Regions from separate parts of the Agromyces sp. Y782 genome, predicted to be linked through region 1. Evidence: predicted binding sites of a transcription regulator. Region 1 holds the regulator's gene; the other holds the start of a gene.
What was found. Region 1 encodes LexA, which represses DNA repair genes until DNA is damaged. Its sites were predicted from a motif close to TCGAACANNTGTTCGA; they were not measured.

Region 1 (7,175 bases):
GATAGCGGGCGAATGCACGCCGCAACTCGGTGAACTCTCGATCGGGATAGCGATTGAGCGTGAGAATGGCGGCGGCGACACGGGCGACGACATCGTGTGCGACGTCTTCGGGAATCGGATGCGTGTTCTCGTTGACATTGAGCGCGACCGGAACTGCCTGCTGCGGAGCCCCGTACGGCGTGCGACCACGAAGGTCATCGCGGATGGGGAGGTCTTCGAGACTCGTCACCCTTCAATGCTAACGATGCGCACCGAGGTCATTCGGACGCGCCGTCATCGACCGGCGGAACCCCGACGCTTCAGACGGTCACGGGTCACGGAGCGGCGGGAAGCGCAAGGCGCTGACCGGGTTCGACCACCGCGTCATCGAGCCCGTTGAGCCGCATGATTTCGGCGATGATCTCTCGCACATCGGCCCCGGGGTCGATCGACTCGGCGATCTCCCAGAGCGAGTCGCCTTGCCCGACCGTCGTGTATTCGAACGACGCAGCCTCGAACGAGACGCCAGTGGATTCGACGTCGGCCGCGGCGCTGCCCGCGCCGATCACCGCAACGAATGCCCACACGACGAGCGGAACTGCGCCGAGCGACGTGAACACGATGCGGCCCCGTCGCGTCAGTCGGAGCCGCGTGCGCGCGGGAACAACCGACGCCGCCTCCTCTCGCTGAAGGGCACTTGGGGGCTGGAAGCCGGTCGTTGCGATCGCTGCACTCATGTCACACCTCCTGTAGGAGTCGCATCCGGCTCTCGGCCGGGAGAACCGGATGCGAAACTCTGTTCCGAACATACATTCGAATGACGAACAACGCAAGGGAAGACGCGGGGAATTCTGTCGAGCGGATTCCGCGACACACTCGAACAAATGTTTGCCGAGCGCGCGCGGGGCGGATACAGTTTCGAATATCTGGAAGAGAGTCGACCAGAGACCACCGACATCCGGCCGCGAGGCGGCCGCTACGAGGGGCGAAGACGTTGAGCACCGACATCGACGACGTGCAGGCGGCCGGCAGGCCACGCCGCCGAAAGAGCTTGAGCGCCAAGCAGATCTCGATCCTCGAGATGATCCAGCGCTCGGTCTCCAGCCGCGGCTACCCGCCGAGCATGCGCGAGATCGGCGACGACGTCGGGCTCTCCTCGCTCTCGAGTGTCACGCACCAGCTGAACCAGCTCGAGCTCGCCGGGTACCTCCGGCGCGACCCCAACCGCCCTCGAGCACTCGAGGTGCTCATCGAGCTGCCGGGCGTCACCGAGCGACCCGTCACCTCTTCCGACCCGATCCCGGTCGGCGACGCAGCGATGGTGCCGCTGGTCGGCCGCATCGCCGCGGGTGTGCCGATCACGGCCGAACAGCAGATCGACGAGGTGTTCCCGCTCCCCCGTCAACTGGTCGGCAAAGGCGAGCTGTTCATGCTGAAGGTCGTGGGCGACTCCATGATCGACGCCGCGATCTGCGACGGCGATTGGGTTGTGGTGCGCTCGCAGCGCACCGCAGAGAACGGTGAGATCGTCGCGGCGATGCTCGACGGCGAGGCCACCGTGAAGGTGTTCCGCCAGCGCGACGGCCACACCTGGCTGCTGCCGCGGAACAGCGCGTTCGAGCCCATCGTCGGCGACCATGCCGAGGTGCTCGGCAAGATCGTCGCGGTGCTCCGAGCAGTCTGACCGGGCAACCCCACCGGTCTGTCATGGAGCGGCCGGCGACGGCCGGTCGCTACGCCGCGGTCCGGACTGCGGCGAGACCGCTTCCGACCGTGGCAGGCGCCAGCGCGTTGAACCAGTCGAACACCGCATCCATGAACCCGGCGTGATCGTCACGAAACACGGTGTGCCCCGTTCCGCGCAGGGTCGCCACGGTCATGCCCTGTCCGCGAAGCTGCCGGGCGACCTTCGCCGTGATGAGCAGGCTCTTCTCCGCCAGGAGCACCAGAGTAGGGGCGACGAGGCGCACGGGCGGCACCAGCGGTCGCGTATCGGTGAAACCGAGGATGGTGCGCTTGTCCCAGTCTCGAAGCGTCGCGAGCTCGATCTCGACGTCGACCGCACTCCACTTCGGATTCATGCGCACCAGCGCCGACCGGCGCGGCCTCGGCGCTATCGCGAAGAATGCCTTGAACGCCCACCCCTTCACGCCCTTCGGGAAGGAGAAGGCCGGGTCGATGTAGATCGCCGCGCGAGGCGCGAGCCGATCTGCGACGAGGCTCGCCACCAGCCCGCCGAGCGAGTGGCCCATGACGAGATCGGGTGGGCCGTCGAGCACCGGCGTGAGCGTCTCGACGACGTCGCTCGCCCACGCGGCGGGCGAGTATTGCACGGCACGCGGGCTGCGTCCATGACCTGTCAGGTCGACGGCGAGCACCCGGAACCCCTGCGCCTCGAGCTCGGCAGTCACTCGGTGCCACGCGCGGGAATCGGACATGATGCCGTGGATGAGGACCGCGGTTCGCGAACCCCGGCCGGATTCGTGGACCGCAAGTTGCATACGACCAAAGTACGCGCTGCGCCTGTGCGTCGCCTCGACACCAGCCGAGCGTCGGCCGAGCACCAGCTGAGCCCCAGCCCTGCGTCGGCCGAACGCCAGCGGAGCGGATGTCGCGAGCCGCGGCATCCGCTCGCCCGTGCTACCCGGCGAGTACCGAGGCAGCGCGACCGGCCCGCACCGCACGGGTCGCCTCGACGATGTGCCGCAGCGACTCGACGGTCTCGTCGTAGCCGCGCGTCTTCAGACCGCAGTCGGGATTGACCCAGAGCCGGGTGGCGGGGATCGCGCCGGCTGCGCGTTCGAGGAGCGCCTGCACCTCGTCGACGCTCGGCACTCGTGGCGAGTGGATGTCGTAGACGCCCGGGCCGATGCCGTGGTCGAAGCCGCTCGTCTCGAGGTCGTCGACGACCTCCATACGGCTGCGGGCCGCTTCGATCGAAGTGACGTCGGCGTCGAGGTTCTTGATCGCATCGATCACGACGCCGAACTCCGAATAGCAGAGGTGCGTGTGCACCTGCGTCGCCGGAGCCGCACCGCCGGTCGAGAGGCGGAAGGCACCGACCGACCACTCGAGGTAGTCGGGCTGGTCGGCGCGCTTCAGCGGCAGCAGCTCTCGGAGTGCGGGCTCGTCGACCTGGATGACCCGGATACCGGCTGCCTCGAGATCGGCGATCTCGTCGCGCAGGGCGAGCGCAACCTGTCGCGCCGTGTCGCCGAGCGGCTGGTCGTCGCGCACGAACGACCAGGCGAGGATCGTGACGGGGCCGGTCAACATGCCCTTCATGGGCTGCTCGGTCAGCGACTGGGCGTACGCGGACCATTCGACCGTCATCGGCGCCGGCCGCGAGACATCACCCCAGAGGATCGAGGGACGCGTGCAGCGCGAGCCGTACGACTGCACCCAACCGTGCTTGGTGACCGCGAACCCGTCGAGGAGTTCGGCGAAGTACTGCACCATGTCGTTGCGCTCGGGTTCGCCGTGCACGAGCACGTCGAGCCCGAGGTCTTCCTGCAACCGCACGACGCGCTCGATCTCCTCGCGCATGAGCGAGGTGTACTCCTCACCCGTGAGCGTGCCGCCCACCAGGCCGGCGCGGGCGCGACGGATCTCGCCGGTCTGCGGGAACGACCCGATCGTCGTCGTCGGCAGCTCGGGCAGGCCGAGGGACGCCTGCGCCACAACACGCTCGTCGTAGCTCGCGCGAGCGAAGTCACTCTCAGTGAGCGACGCGACGCGGTCGCGTACGACCGGCACGCGCACACCCGGCGCACCGCCGCGATCGGCGAGGGCAGCGGATGCCGCGGCGAGCTCGCCCTCGATTGCGGCGCGCCCGCTCGCAAGTCCGCGACCGAGCGCGGCCACCTGGCCGACCTTCTGGTCGGCGAACGCGAGCCAGCCGACGAGTCGTGCATCGAGCGCATCCTCGTCGTCGACGTCGTGCGGCACGTGCAGCAACGAGGTGGAGGTGGAGACGGCGACGGTCGCGGTGAGGCGCTGAGCGGCCTCGAGCTGCTCGAATGCGGCGGCGAGGTCCCCGCGCCAGATGTTGTGCCCGTCGATGACGCCCGCGACCACGGTCTTCGCCGCGAGCGACTCGGCCGTCGCCGGGTCGAGCGACGCGGGCAGTACGCCGCGCACGAGGTCGAGGCCGATCGCATCCACCGGGGTGGCTGCGAGGGCGGACAGCGCGTCGTCGAGCGAGCCGTATGGTGCGGCGACGAAGATCGCCGGGCGGCGTTCGAGGGAGCCCAGCGCGTCGTAGGCCGCAGCGACGGATTCGAGCACCCGGTCGCGTGCGACATCGATGCTCTCGCTCACGAGGGCGGGCTCGTCGAGTTGCACCCATTCGGCACCTGCTTCGGCGAGCTCCTCGAGCAGCGCCGCGTAGACGGGCACGAGGTCGGCGAGCCGGTCGATCGGCTGGAAGCTCTCGGGAGCCCCGTCGGCCGCCTTCGCGAGCAGCAGGAACGTGACGGGGCCGACGATCACGGGCCGGGTCACGAAGCCGGCGGCCTTCGCCTCGGCGAATTCGGCGAGGATCCGCTCGGCGTGCAGGGAGAAGTCGGTGTCGGGGGCGATCTCGGGGACGAGGTAGTGATAGTTCGAGTCGAACCACTTGGTCATCTCGAGCGGAGCGTCGTCGCCGACACCGCGGGCGATCGTGAAGTACCCCGCGAGGTCGATACCCCCATGCTCATCGGCGAGCCTCGCGAAACGTGGCGGGACCGCACCGACGGCCACGGCGGTATCGAGCACCTGGTCGTAGAACGAGAAGGTCTCGGGAATCGCCGAATCCGTGCGGGCCAGGCCGAGGGAGGCGAGGCGCTCACGTGTCACGGCTCGCAGTTCGGCGGCCGTCTGCTCGAGTTCGTCGGCGGAGATCGAACCGGCCCAGAACGCCTCCACGGCTCGCTTCAGTTCGCGTCGGCGCCCGATGCGCGGATATCCCAGGATCGTGGCGATCGGGAAGGCGGGGGCATGGGTGGTCATCGTGCGGTGTTCCTTTCGTCGGCGAGCCGCTCGGCTCGCAGCCCGAGCCGGTCGACGACGTCGAGTACGGCCTCATGGCGGTTGAAGGTATAGAGGTGCAGGCCGGGGACGCCACCCGCGATCACGTCGGCGGAGAGCCGGGTGGCGAAGGCGATGCCGAGCTCTGCCTGCGCCGCGGCATCCGGCTCGATCTCGAGGTTGATCGCCAGCTCGGCCGGCGGTTCGACAGCGGTCAACTCGGTCAGGCGGGCCAGGCGAGCGGGCGTCGTGACGGGCATGATGCCCGGCAGGATGGGGATCGTCACGCCGCCCGCACGGGCACGCTGAACGAAGCCGAGGTAGTCGTCGGCACGCCAGAACAGCTGCGTGATCGCGAGGTTCGCACCCGCGATCTCTTTCGCGAGCAGGGTATCGACGTCTTGCCCGACGTCGCGCGATCGCGGATGTCCGCTGGGGAACGCCGCAACCGCGACACGTTCGGGGCGAGGCCGTTCCCTGATACGAGATGCCCCGGGATTTCCGGGCACGCCGATCTGGCCGAACGGCTCCCGTTCCTCCTGCACCCGGTGGATGAGTTGCACGAGCTCAGCGGCGCTGCCGAGGTCACCGATGCCGGCATCGGGGTCGGCATCGGTCGGCGGGTCGCCGCGCAGCGCCAGGAAGCTCGTGATGCCCGCATCGAGGAACTCTCGCACGAGCCTGTTGGCCTCGGCGTGGGAGGAGCTCACGCACGTGAGGTGGGCCATCGCTTCGACATGCGTATGCTCGAGCATGTATCGCAGCACCGTGAGGGACCGCGCGCGGGAACTGCCGCCGGCGCCGAACGTCACCGAGATGAACGCCGGATCGACCTCGGCGAGCCGATCGATGGTACGACCGAGGGCCAGCGCCGCGGCATCGGTGCGCGGCGGGTAGAGCTCGAAGGAGATCGGCAGCCTGGGCCGACAGTCGTCGCCCGATGCATCGGATGAGGTCGGTGACATGGTGCTCCTGCTGGCGAGCGGCAACGGGGCGAACACGGCAGGCCGCGCTCCCCCGGCCGGAACGGCGGGTAGGTCTCGCGGGCGGGTGCCGGGCTCGGCGGTCGCTCCGTGTGGTCGGCTTCGGGCCGATCACAGATCGATCAAGAGCGACGATACGCCTCATCGGCCGTCGGCGAACGTCTGTGACGCGAGGTGACACGAGGTCGCGGCATCCCTCGAGCCAGAGAGTCATGGATGCCTCGGCGCTCGCGCCTCCGCGACGACCGCGCCGATCAGTCTCGGGCTGCTCCTGCGGCGCGCACTGGTCGGCAGCGCCGCCGGTCGTTCACGCCCGGACGGACGCCGCCGCGAACTCCTCGAGCTGGCCCGCGAGTTCGGGCGAAGCAAGCGCGCGAACGCGGGTGCCGTCTTCGGCATACTCGATCGACAGCACTCGCCCGGTCTCGTGGAGCGTTGAGACGACATCGCCCCGGTCGTACGGTACGAGCAGGTCGATCTCGACGGCGGGGTCGGGCAGCATGCGCGCGATCGCCTCGAGCACCTCGGGGATGCCCTCGCCCGTGCGTGCCGAGGCGAAGATCGCGCCCGGTTCGAGCCCGCGCAGCACGAGACGGTCTTCAGGCGTCACGAGGTCGGCCTTGTTGAAGACGATGAGCTCGGGGATGTCGCGTGCCCCGACCTCGCCGATGACGTCGCGCACTGTCGCGATCTGCCCGGCGGGGTCTGGGTGGGCGGCGTCGACGACGTGCACGATGAGGTCGGAATCGGCGACCTCCTCGAGAGTCGACCGGAAGGCCTCCACGAGCTGGTGCGGCAGATTGCGCACGAAGCCGACCGTGTCGGCGATCGTGTAGACGCGCCCGTCGGCCGTCGTGTTGCGGCGCACCGTCGCATCGAGGGTCGCGAAGAGGGCGTTCTCGACGAGCACCCCGGCGCCCGTGATGCGGTTCAGGAGGCTCGACTTGCCGGCGTTCGTGTAACCCGCGATCGCAACGGACGGCACTGCGTTGCGCTTGCGGTTGGCGCGTTTGGCTTCACGCGCGGGCTTCATGCCGACGATCTGCTTGCGCAGCTTCGCCATGCGCGAGTGGATGCGGCGCCGGTCGAGCTCGATCTTCGTCTCACCGGGGCCACGGGAGCCCATGCCCGCACCGGTGCCGCCGACCTGGCCGCCGGCCTGTCGGGACATCGACTCACCCCAGCCGCGAAGCCTGGGAAGCA
Region 2 (7,175 bases), on a different contig from region 1:
GTGTCGGGGCCGACGATCGCGCCGGTCGCGATCGCCGTCGCACCCTTCAGCTGCGTGCCGGGGCGGATCGTGACATCCGGTTCGATGCGCACCGCGAGGTCGATCCAGGTGGTCGCGGGGTCTTCGATCGTGACGCCGTTCAGCTGCCAGCCGCGCACGATGAGCGCGTTCAGGCGAGCAGCGGTCTCGGAGAGCTGGGCCCGGTCGTTGATGCCCGCGACGAGCCACGGTTCGGAGACGGGCACCGCCTCGACCTCGGAGCCGGCCGCGCGGAGCAGACCGATCACGTCGGTGAGGTACTTCTCGCCCTGCACGTTGTCGGTCGTCAGGTTCGCGAGCTGGTCGCGGAGCGCGGCTGCGCCGAACGCGTAGATGCCCGCGTTGATCTCGGCGATGGCGCGCTCGTCGTCGCTCGCATCCTTCTGCTCGACGATGCGATCGAAGAGGCCGGCGTCGTCGCGCACGACGCGGCCGTATCCGCTCGGGTCGTCGTAGACGGCGGAGAGCACGGATGCCGCCGCGGTATCCGCGCGATGCTGCTCGAGGAAGGCGGCCAGCGTGTCGGCGTTCAAGAGGGGCACATCGCCGTTCAGCACGAGCACCTCGCCGTCGAAGTCGGCGGGCAGCGCGGCGAGCGCCTGCTCGACGGCACGGCCGGTGCCGGGCACCTCGTCTTGGTCGACGATGATCGTGCCGGGCAGTTCGATCTCGACCGCTGCGGCGACGAGGTCGCGCTCGTGGCGGACGACCGCGATGATGTGCTCGGCGTCGAGCGCGCGAGCCGTGGCGAGCACGTGCGCGACGATCGGCGCACCGGCGAGCGGGTGCAGGAGCTTCGGCACCGCCGACTTCATGCGGGTGCCTTGGCCGGCGGCGAGAACGATGATGGCGAGGTTCTGGTCGGTCATTCGCGCCTATTCCTATCGGTGCAGTCTGTGGGGTGCATGGCGGCCGTTCCGGCTCCGCCACCAGGATTCGAACCTGGACCGAACAGCTCCAAAGGCTGCCGTGCTGCCGTTACACTATGGCGGATCACTCGGACAGACGCCCGTGCGCGACATCCAGTCTGCCATGATCCTCGGCCACTCCGACGCGTTCCGATCGTTGCCATGTCATGAGATGCGCTCCCTGAACGCCGTGCCGATCACGTCTCGCGGAACGTGCACACGTCACTGCGCCCGAGCGGAGAGGATGCGGTGAGATCGCTGCTCGAGACGGGCGAAGCACTCGCGCATGCGAAGTGAACGACTCCGCGACCCGAGCGGCGCGATAATGGCTGGATGACCGATGCTGACGAGGTCGACCGGATCGTGGACGACTGGGAACGCGAGCGCCCCGACCTCGATTTCTCGCCGCTGCAGGTGCTCTCGCGTGTCGCGCGACTCTCGAAGCACCTCGACCGCGCCAGACGGCAGGCGTTCACCCGGTCCGAACTCGAGTCGTCGGAGTTCGACGTGCTCTCGGCGCTCCGGCGCGCCGGATCGCCCTACCGACTCTCCCCCAAGGCACTGCTGCTGCAGACGCTCGTCTCGAGCGGCACCATGACCAATCGCATCGACCGGCTCGTCGAGCGCGGACTCGTGACGCGCCAGACCGACCCGAACGACGGGCGCGGCATCCTCGTCGAGATGACGTCGGCCGGGCTCACCCGGGTCGACGCAGCGATCACACGGCTCGTCGATGCCGAGGCCGAACTGCTCGGCAGTCTGCCTGCAGCCGAACAGAAGCGGCTTGCCGGGCTGCTGCGTAAACTCAGCCTCGGATTCGACTGAGCGCGACGGGCTCGTACCGGTGCGGCTCGCGTGCGAGCAGGGGCGGCGCCGCAGGTCAGAGAAGTTCTCCCCAGCCATCGAACATACGTTCTGGGTATCTGTCTAACTGAAGTAGACTCGTGGCCGTGGCTGAGTCTGCTCATCCGGTCGGCGGGGTCGACTACCCGCGGACGTTTCAAGAACTGCGCGAGTGGTTCCCCGACGACGCGGCGTGTCTGGAGTATCTGGCGTTGCTGCGGTGGCCAGGCGGGTTCATCTGCCCTGGCTGCATGGGTCGTGAATCCTGGGCGACGGGTGCGGGCTTGTGGATGTGTCGGGCGTGCGGGCGGCGGACGTCGGTGACTGCGGGCACGATCTTCCATCGAACTCGTACCCCGCTGTCGACGTGGTTCGCGGCGGCGTGGTTCATCACGTCGCAGAAGAACGGGATGTCCGCGCAGAGCCTGCAACGGGTCCTGGGGCTGAAGTCGTACGAGACGGCGTGGGCGTGGATGCACAAACTGCGCCGGGCGATGGTGCGCCCGGAACGCGAACTGCTGCAGGGAGTGGTCGAGGTGGACGAGACGTTCGTCGGCGGCGTCAGCATCGGGCGCTCCGGCGCGAGTTCCACGAAGGCGGTCGTGATGGTCGCCGTTGAAAAGCCCGGGCCAGGTCGCAAGCTCGGCCGGATTCGGCTCGGGGTGGCGGACCGGCCGAACACGCTCGGACTGGTCGCCTTCGCGCAGAACAGCGTCGTACAGGGCTCGACGATCCACACCGACGGTGCCCGGATGATGCGCCGGCTGTCCGATCTCGGCTACGCGCACGAGTACGCCACCGGGTACAACGCCCCCGACCCATCCGCGGTGCTGCCGGGCGTGCACCTGACCGCGTCACTGCTGAAACGCTGGCTGACGGGTACCCTGCACTACGGCGTCGCCGAGCATCAGCTGCCGTACTACCTCGACGAGTTCACGTTCCGATTCAACCGGCGCAACGCGACCAGTCGCGGCCTGCTGTTCTACCGGCTCCTGCAACAGGCCGTACACACCGACCCGCACCCGCTCGACGACCTCCTCGACCCCGACTCGAATCCACACCTCAGCGCGAATGACTGACAGTGACTGATTTACGACTGCGTGCGGGAATGAAGGACCGTAGCGCGTGATGCGGTCCCTCATTCCCCACTCTTCAGTCAGAACTCAAAAATCGTTGCGAGTTCGTCTGATAGCAAGACCGTGCACGGGAGATTGCGCAAGATCTCGGCCTGAGTAGAGACTCCGCGAAGCCTCGCGGCCTGCACGTACTCCTCCCAGGGGAACGACCCGGGATGGGGGTCATCGGCTTTTACCAACGTCAGAACTTCTGAGACGACATCCGCCGGCGTGCGCTTCCACGATACGGCCTCCACGTTGCCGTGTTTGAAGGAGGAGACTCCGCGGTCCATGTCAAGTCGGAGCATCGAGTCATCCGACAATCGCAAGTACTGAGTAATCTTCATACTCAGTGACGGTCTGGGTTTTCCCCGCGGGTGCTCGTCGAGCTCGCAGATGATAACCAGACCAGTCACCGACAGCTTTGCGATGTCGAAGGGGAGGCGCTTGGCTGCTCCGGACCCCATCTCGTCCACACGGCTCGGCACAAAACGAATCTGCTCATCCTCACTCATGCAGGGGAGCAGTTCAGATCCTTCTGCACACCGTCGTCCCAACCGAAGGGATCGTAGAAATCCGTTAGGGCGGTATCGACGCGACCTCGCCAACCGACCACGTTCAAGTTTGCACATGCCTTGTGGGGAGTCGCCCAATGTCCTGTGCCTGATCCGGAAGTGACGCCCTCGACGGTGGAAGTTGCTTGAGTGATCCAGCTGCACCCGAGGGAACTGCATCCAAGGGCCTGGAGTTCGACGGTCACAGTGCCCGTGGCCGGGCAGGTGCCGCCATCCTTGACCCAATAGCCATGAACCGATGCGTCGCCATTGGTCACGTGCGGATAATCTGCGACGCCTCGCCAGTCGCATCCCCACCAAGACCAAAGTGGAGTAACCACTGGTCCACTGTCGTCGGTGATGTCGCTGCTCTCGGGAGCATCAGGATCGTACCCGAAGTGCTCTTCCGCCTCGGCAATCGAAACATATTGCACGTCTGAATCGCTTGCGACCAGGGTGGACGCTTGAGCGGACTCGACAGGTGAATACTCGGTCGTCGCGGCCTGGGCTGCAGCGGGGGCGGAAACGATCAATGCGAATGCCGCTGCGAGCAGCAAACCGATCTTCTTTGAGTTCCTTGTCGCCGACACTTTCAACGAACCTCCTTGGTCTGGTACCTGCACCATCCTCGGAATGTTGATCAAGATCAACCTTGTATTCGCGGTCTCAGTTTGCTAGCGAAGAGGGGCCGTCGTGGATCCAGGGCATCGCAACTCGTGAAGGCGTCGGGCGGCCCCGACATGGCGGAACATGCCGGGACCGGGTCAACGAAGGCACACTTCAGCTAAGCAGATACCCAGAACATACGTTCGAATTCTGGTAGTATCGAGTCATGCAGCCCTCACCGGTGATTACCAGATCAGACGGTAATTCGGCGCATGAATTCGGGCGTGATTCCGGGCACGATTCTGGCCGCTTCGATGCTCAAGAGCAGTCGCCGTATGCGATCGCACAAGACGGCCTCGCCGAACTCGTCGAAGCCTCCGTGCACGCGCAGCGCATCGAAGCGATGAACGCGGCGATGCGGGTCGATCTGATCTTCTTGACGGTGTCATTTGCGCTTCGCGCCGAGCAGGCCTTCGTCGCCCCGACGCTGTCCCCCGAACGACGACGAGAGATGGCGCATCGCAGCGTCACCGCCGAGCTCGCGACGGCACTGCACGTGCCCGAGCGCACGATGCAACATCAGATCGATGACGCTTGGGCGCTGTCGACGCAGCTTCCCGCAACGCTCGCGGCGCTGCGGTCCGGAGCGATCAGCCTGCAGCATGCGCGCGTGATCGTCGAGGCTGCCGCCGAGCTCGATGACGAACCCCGCGTCCGGGCCGACCTCGATGAAACGCTCGCGGTCTACGCGGCCGACCACACGCCGCCGAGCGTTCGTCGCCGAGCACGTTCATTGCGCGAAGAACTGCAAGCGCGAACTCTCGCCGAACGCCATCGTGCCGCACGGGCGAAGCGTCGCGTCGAGATCGAGCCGGCTCCCGACGGCATGGCCTGGCTGCACGCCTACCTGCCGGCGGCAGACGCCCTGCTCATCAGAGATCGCCTCGATCATGTCGCTCGTGAGGTTGCTTCCGCACGCCACCACCGTCACGCGGCTCGATCCGATCGCGATGGCAACACCGGGCGCACCGATGACGGCACGGCGACTCTCTCCTCATCGACCCGCGACAACGCACGCGCCGACGCCGCACGCGATCTTCTGCTGTACGGCGGGCTCGGCGATGACTCCGCCTTCGCGGCTGCATGCGGCCGAGTGCGACCGAGCGTGCACGTGACCGTGCCGGTACTCACGCTCATCGGCTCCTCGTCCGACCCCGGCATCCTCGACGGCTACGGTCCGATCGACGCAGAGACGGCTCGCCGCCTCGCCGCCGATGCCCCGTCATTCGTGCGCCTGCTGACCGATCCGATCACGGGCGCGGTGCTCGACGTCGATCGCACCAGCTACCGACCGCCGGCCGACCTCCAGCGGTGGCTCCAGGTGCGCGACGAGACCTGCCGTTTCCCGGGCTGTCAGCGCGACGCCAGAAGCAGCGATCTCGACCACAGCACCGACTGGGCCGATGACGGCCGCACCGCATTCGGCAATCTGGCCCACCTCTGCCCGCTGCATCATCACCTCAAGCACGAGTCATCCTGGTCGATGCGGCATCTGGCCGGCGGAGTCCTCGAGTGGACCTCCCCCGCAGGTCGCCTGCACATCACCCACCCGGCCCGCTCGATCGAGGTCGACGGCGAGAGTGTTGAAGCCGGCGGCAACGTTCTCCGAGTCCCGCAGCACTTTCACAGTGCCGCCCCGCACCGTGCCAGTGCCGGTGCCGGTGCCGGTGCCGACACCATGCGTGATGGCATCCAGCCCGCGCTTCACGGCGTCGACTTCCAGACGAAATACGACCCAGCTCCGACCTCCCAAGTGGAATTCCCTGACGCACCCCCGTTCTGAACGTGCTCAGCCGCGTGATCGGACCGCGGTGACCTCGCATCGCAGCCCGTTGTCGCGCATCGTGTCACGCATGGCAGTGTCACGTAGGTTCGTGACGAGTGTCCCCGTCACGCATAGTCGTCGGGAGCGAACCAGCGAGCGCCCCCATCGTGCAGGATCAGCTGCGCACGCACAGCGACCCCCTCAGCGCGGCAGGCATCGCCGAGTTCGCGTGCCCACGCCCGATCGGCCGGCGTCGATTCGGCGCCCCCGGGTCGCTCCCAGACGAATACGAGCTTCGCGGCACCGATCTCGTGAACGATCGACGCGAGCCTGCTCGCCATCAGGCCTGCGGCGGTGCCAGACTCGGGCGTCGGCTCATCGGGTGACTCCGGGTAGCCGGCCATCGGCATGATGAGCGGACTCTGCACGTCGCGCTCATCGAGGTAGAGGGTCCACCACTGACGGCGGATCGCACGATCGAGCAGCATCGCGACACGCTCGAGCACGTCGTGGTCGGTGGGAATGGGCAGCCGGGTCGCCTCGTCGGCGTCGAGTCGGGTCATGCGACGATCGTCATCGACCGGGCTGCCTCACCATGGCGGAGCGCGCCTCGTTGTGGACGATTCGCACGATCTGCCCGTTGAGGAGGAGCAGTCGAAGTGCGGTCGAGGAGTAGCCGGCCAGACCAGCCGAACTATCGGCGCAGCACCTTCCGGGCGAGCCAGTTGCCGAGGAACTGCACGCCCTGCACGAACACGACGATGAGCAGCACCGCGGCCCAGGTGATGGCGGGCTGGAACTGCCGATAGCCGTACACCTGCGCGAAGGTGCCGAGTCCTCCGCCGCCGATGAGTCCGGCCACCGCGGTCATGTCGACGATCGCGACGAGCACGAAGGTGTAGCCGAGGATGAGCGGCCCGAGCGCCTCGGGCAGCACGACCGTGCGCAGGATCCGAACGGGGCCGGCGCCCATCGCGCGAGCGGCCTCGATGACGCCCGGCGTCACGGTGAGCAGGTTCTGCTCGACGATTCGGGCGATTGCGAAGGAGGCCGCGATCGACAACGCGAAGATGAGGGCATCGTTGCCGATGCCGGTGCCGATGACGAGTCGCGAGAGCGGCTGTACCGCTGCAATGAAGATGATGAAGGGAATCGGCCGGAAGAAGTTGATGACGACGTTCACGACGTTATAGACGGCGCGATTCGCGAGGAGGCTCCCCGGTCGCGTCGTGTACAGCACGACACCGAGCAGCAGCCCGACGAGACCACCGATGAGCAGCGTGAG

Region 2: a site for LexA is predicted at 4,257-4,272, ahead of AC1C2S_RS14465 (HNH endonuclease signature motif containing protein). Genes of this name have one in related genera too.

The regions. Positions count from the first base shown of each region.
Region 1 is NZ_JCAIUG010000001.1:35,358-42,532, forward strand. Features, by position in the region: gene AC1C2S_RS00170 (histidinol-phosphate transaminase) at 1-229, opposite strand, end outside; gene AC1C2S_RS00175 (LysM peptidoglycan-binding domain-containing protein) at 315-716, opposite strand; gene lexA (transcriptional repressor LexA) at 986-1,663, shown strand; gene AC1C2S_RS00185 (alpha/beta fold hydrolase) at 1,713-2,606, opposite strand; gene metE (5-methyltetrahydropteroyltriglutamate--homocysteine S-methyltransferase) at 2,620-4,971, opposite strand; gene AC1C2S_RS00195 (methylenetetrahydrofolate reductase) at 4,968-5,954, opposite strand; gene hflX (GTPase HflX) at 6,280-7,175, opposite strand, start outside.
Region 2 is NZ_JCAIUG010000002.1:50,445-57,619, reverse strand. Features, by position in the region: gene glmU (bifunctional UDP-N-acetylglucosamine diphosphorylase/glucosamine-1-phosphate N-acetyltransferase GlmU) at 1-908, opposite strand, end outside; tRNA gene AC1C2S_RS14490 (tRNA-Gln) at 961-1,032, opposite strand; gene AC1C2S_RS14485 (MarR family winged helix-turn-helix transcriptional regulator) at 1,281-1,772, shown strand; gene AC1C2S_RS14480 (IS1595 family transposase) at 1,898-2,869, shown strand; gene AC1C2S_RS14475 (hypothetical protein) at 2,947-3,420, opposite strand; gene AC1C2S_RS14470 (hypothetical protein) at 3,417-4,103, opposite strand; gene AC1C2S_RS14465 (HNH endonuclease signature motif containing protein) at 4,292-5,908, shown strand; gene AC1C2S_RS14460 (hypothetical protein) at 6,016-6,453, opposite strand; gene AC1C2S_RS14455 (methionine ABC transporter permease) at 6,585-7,175, opposite strand, start outside.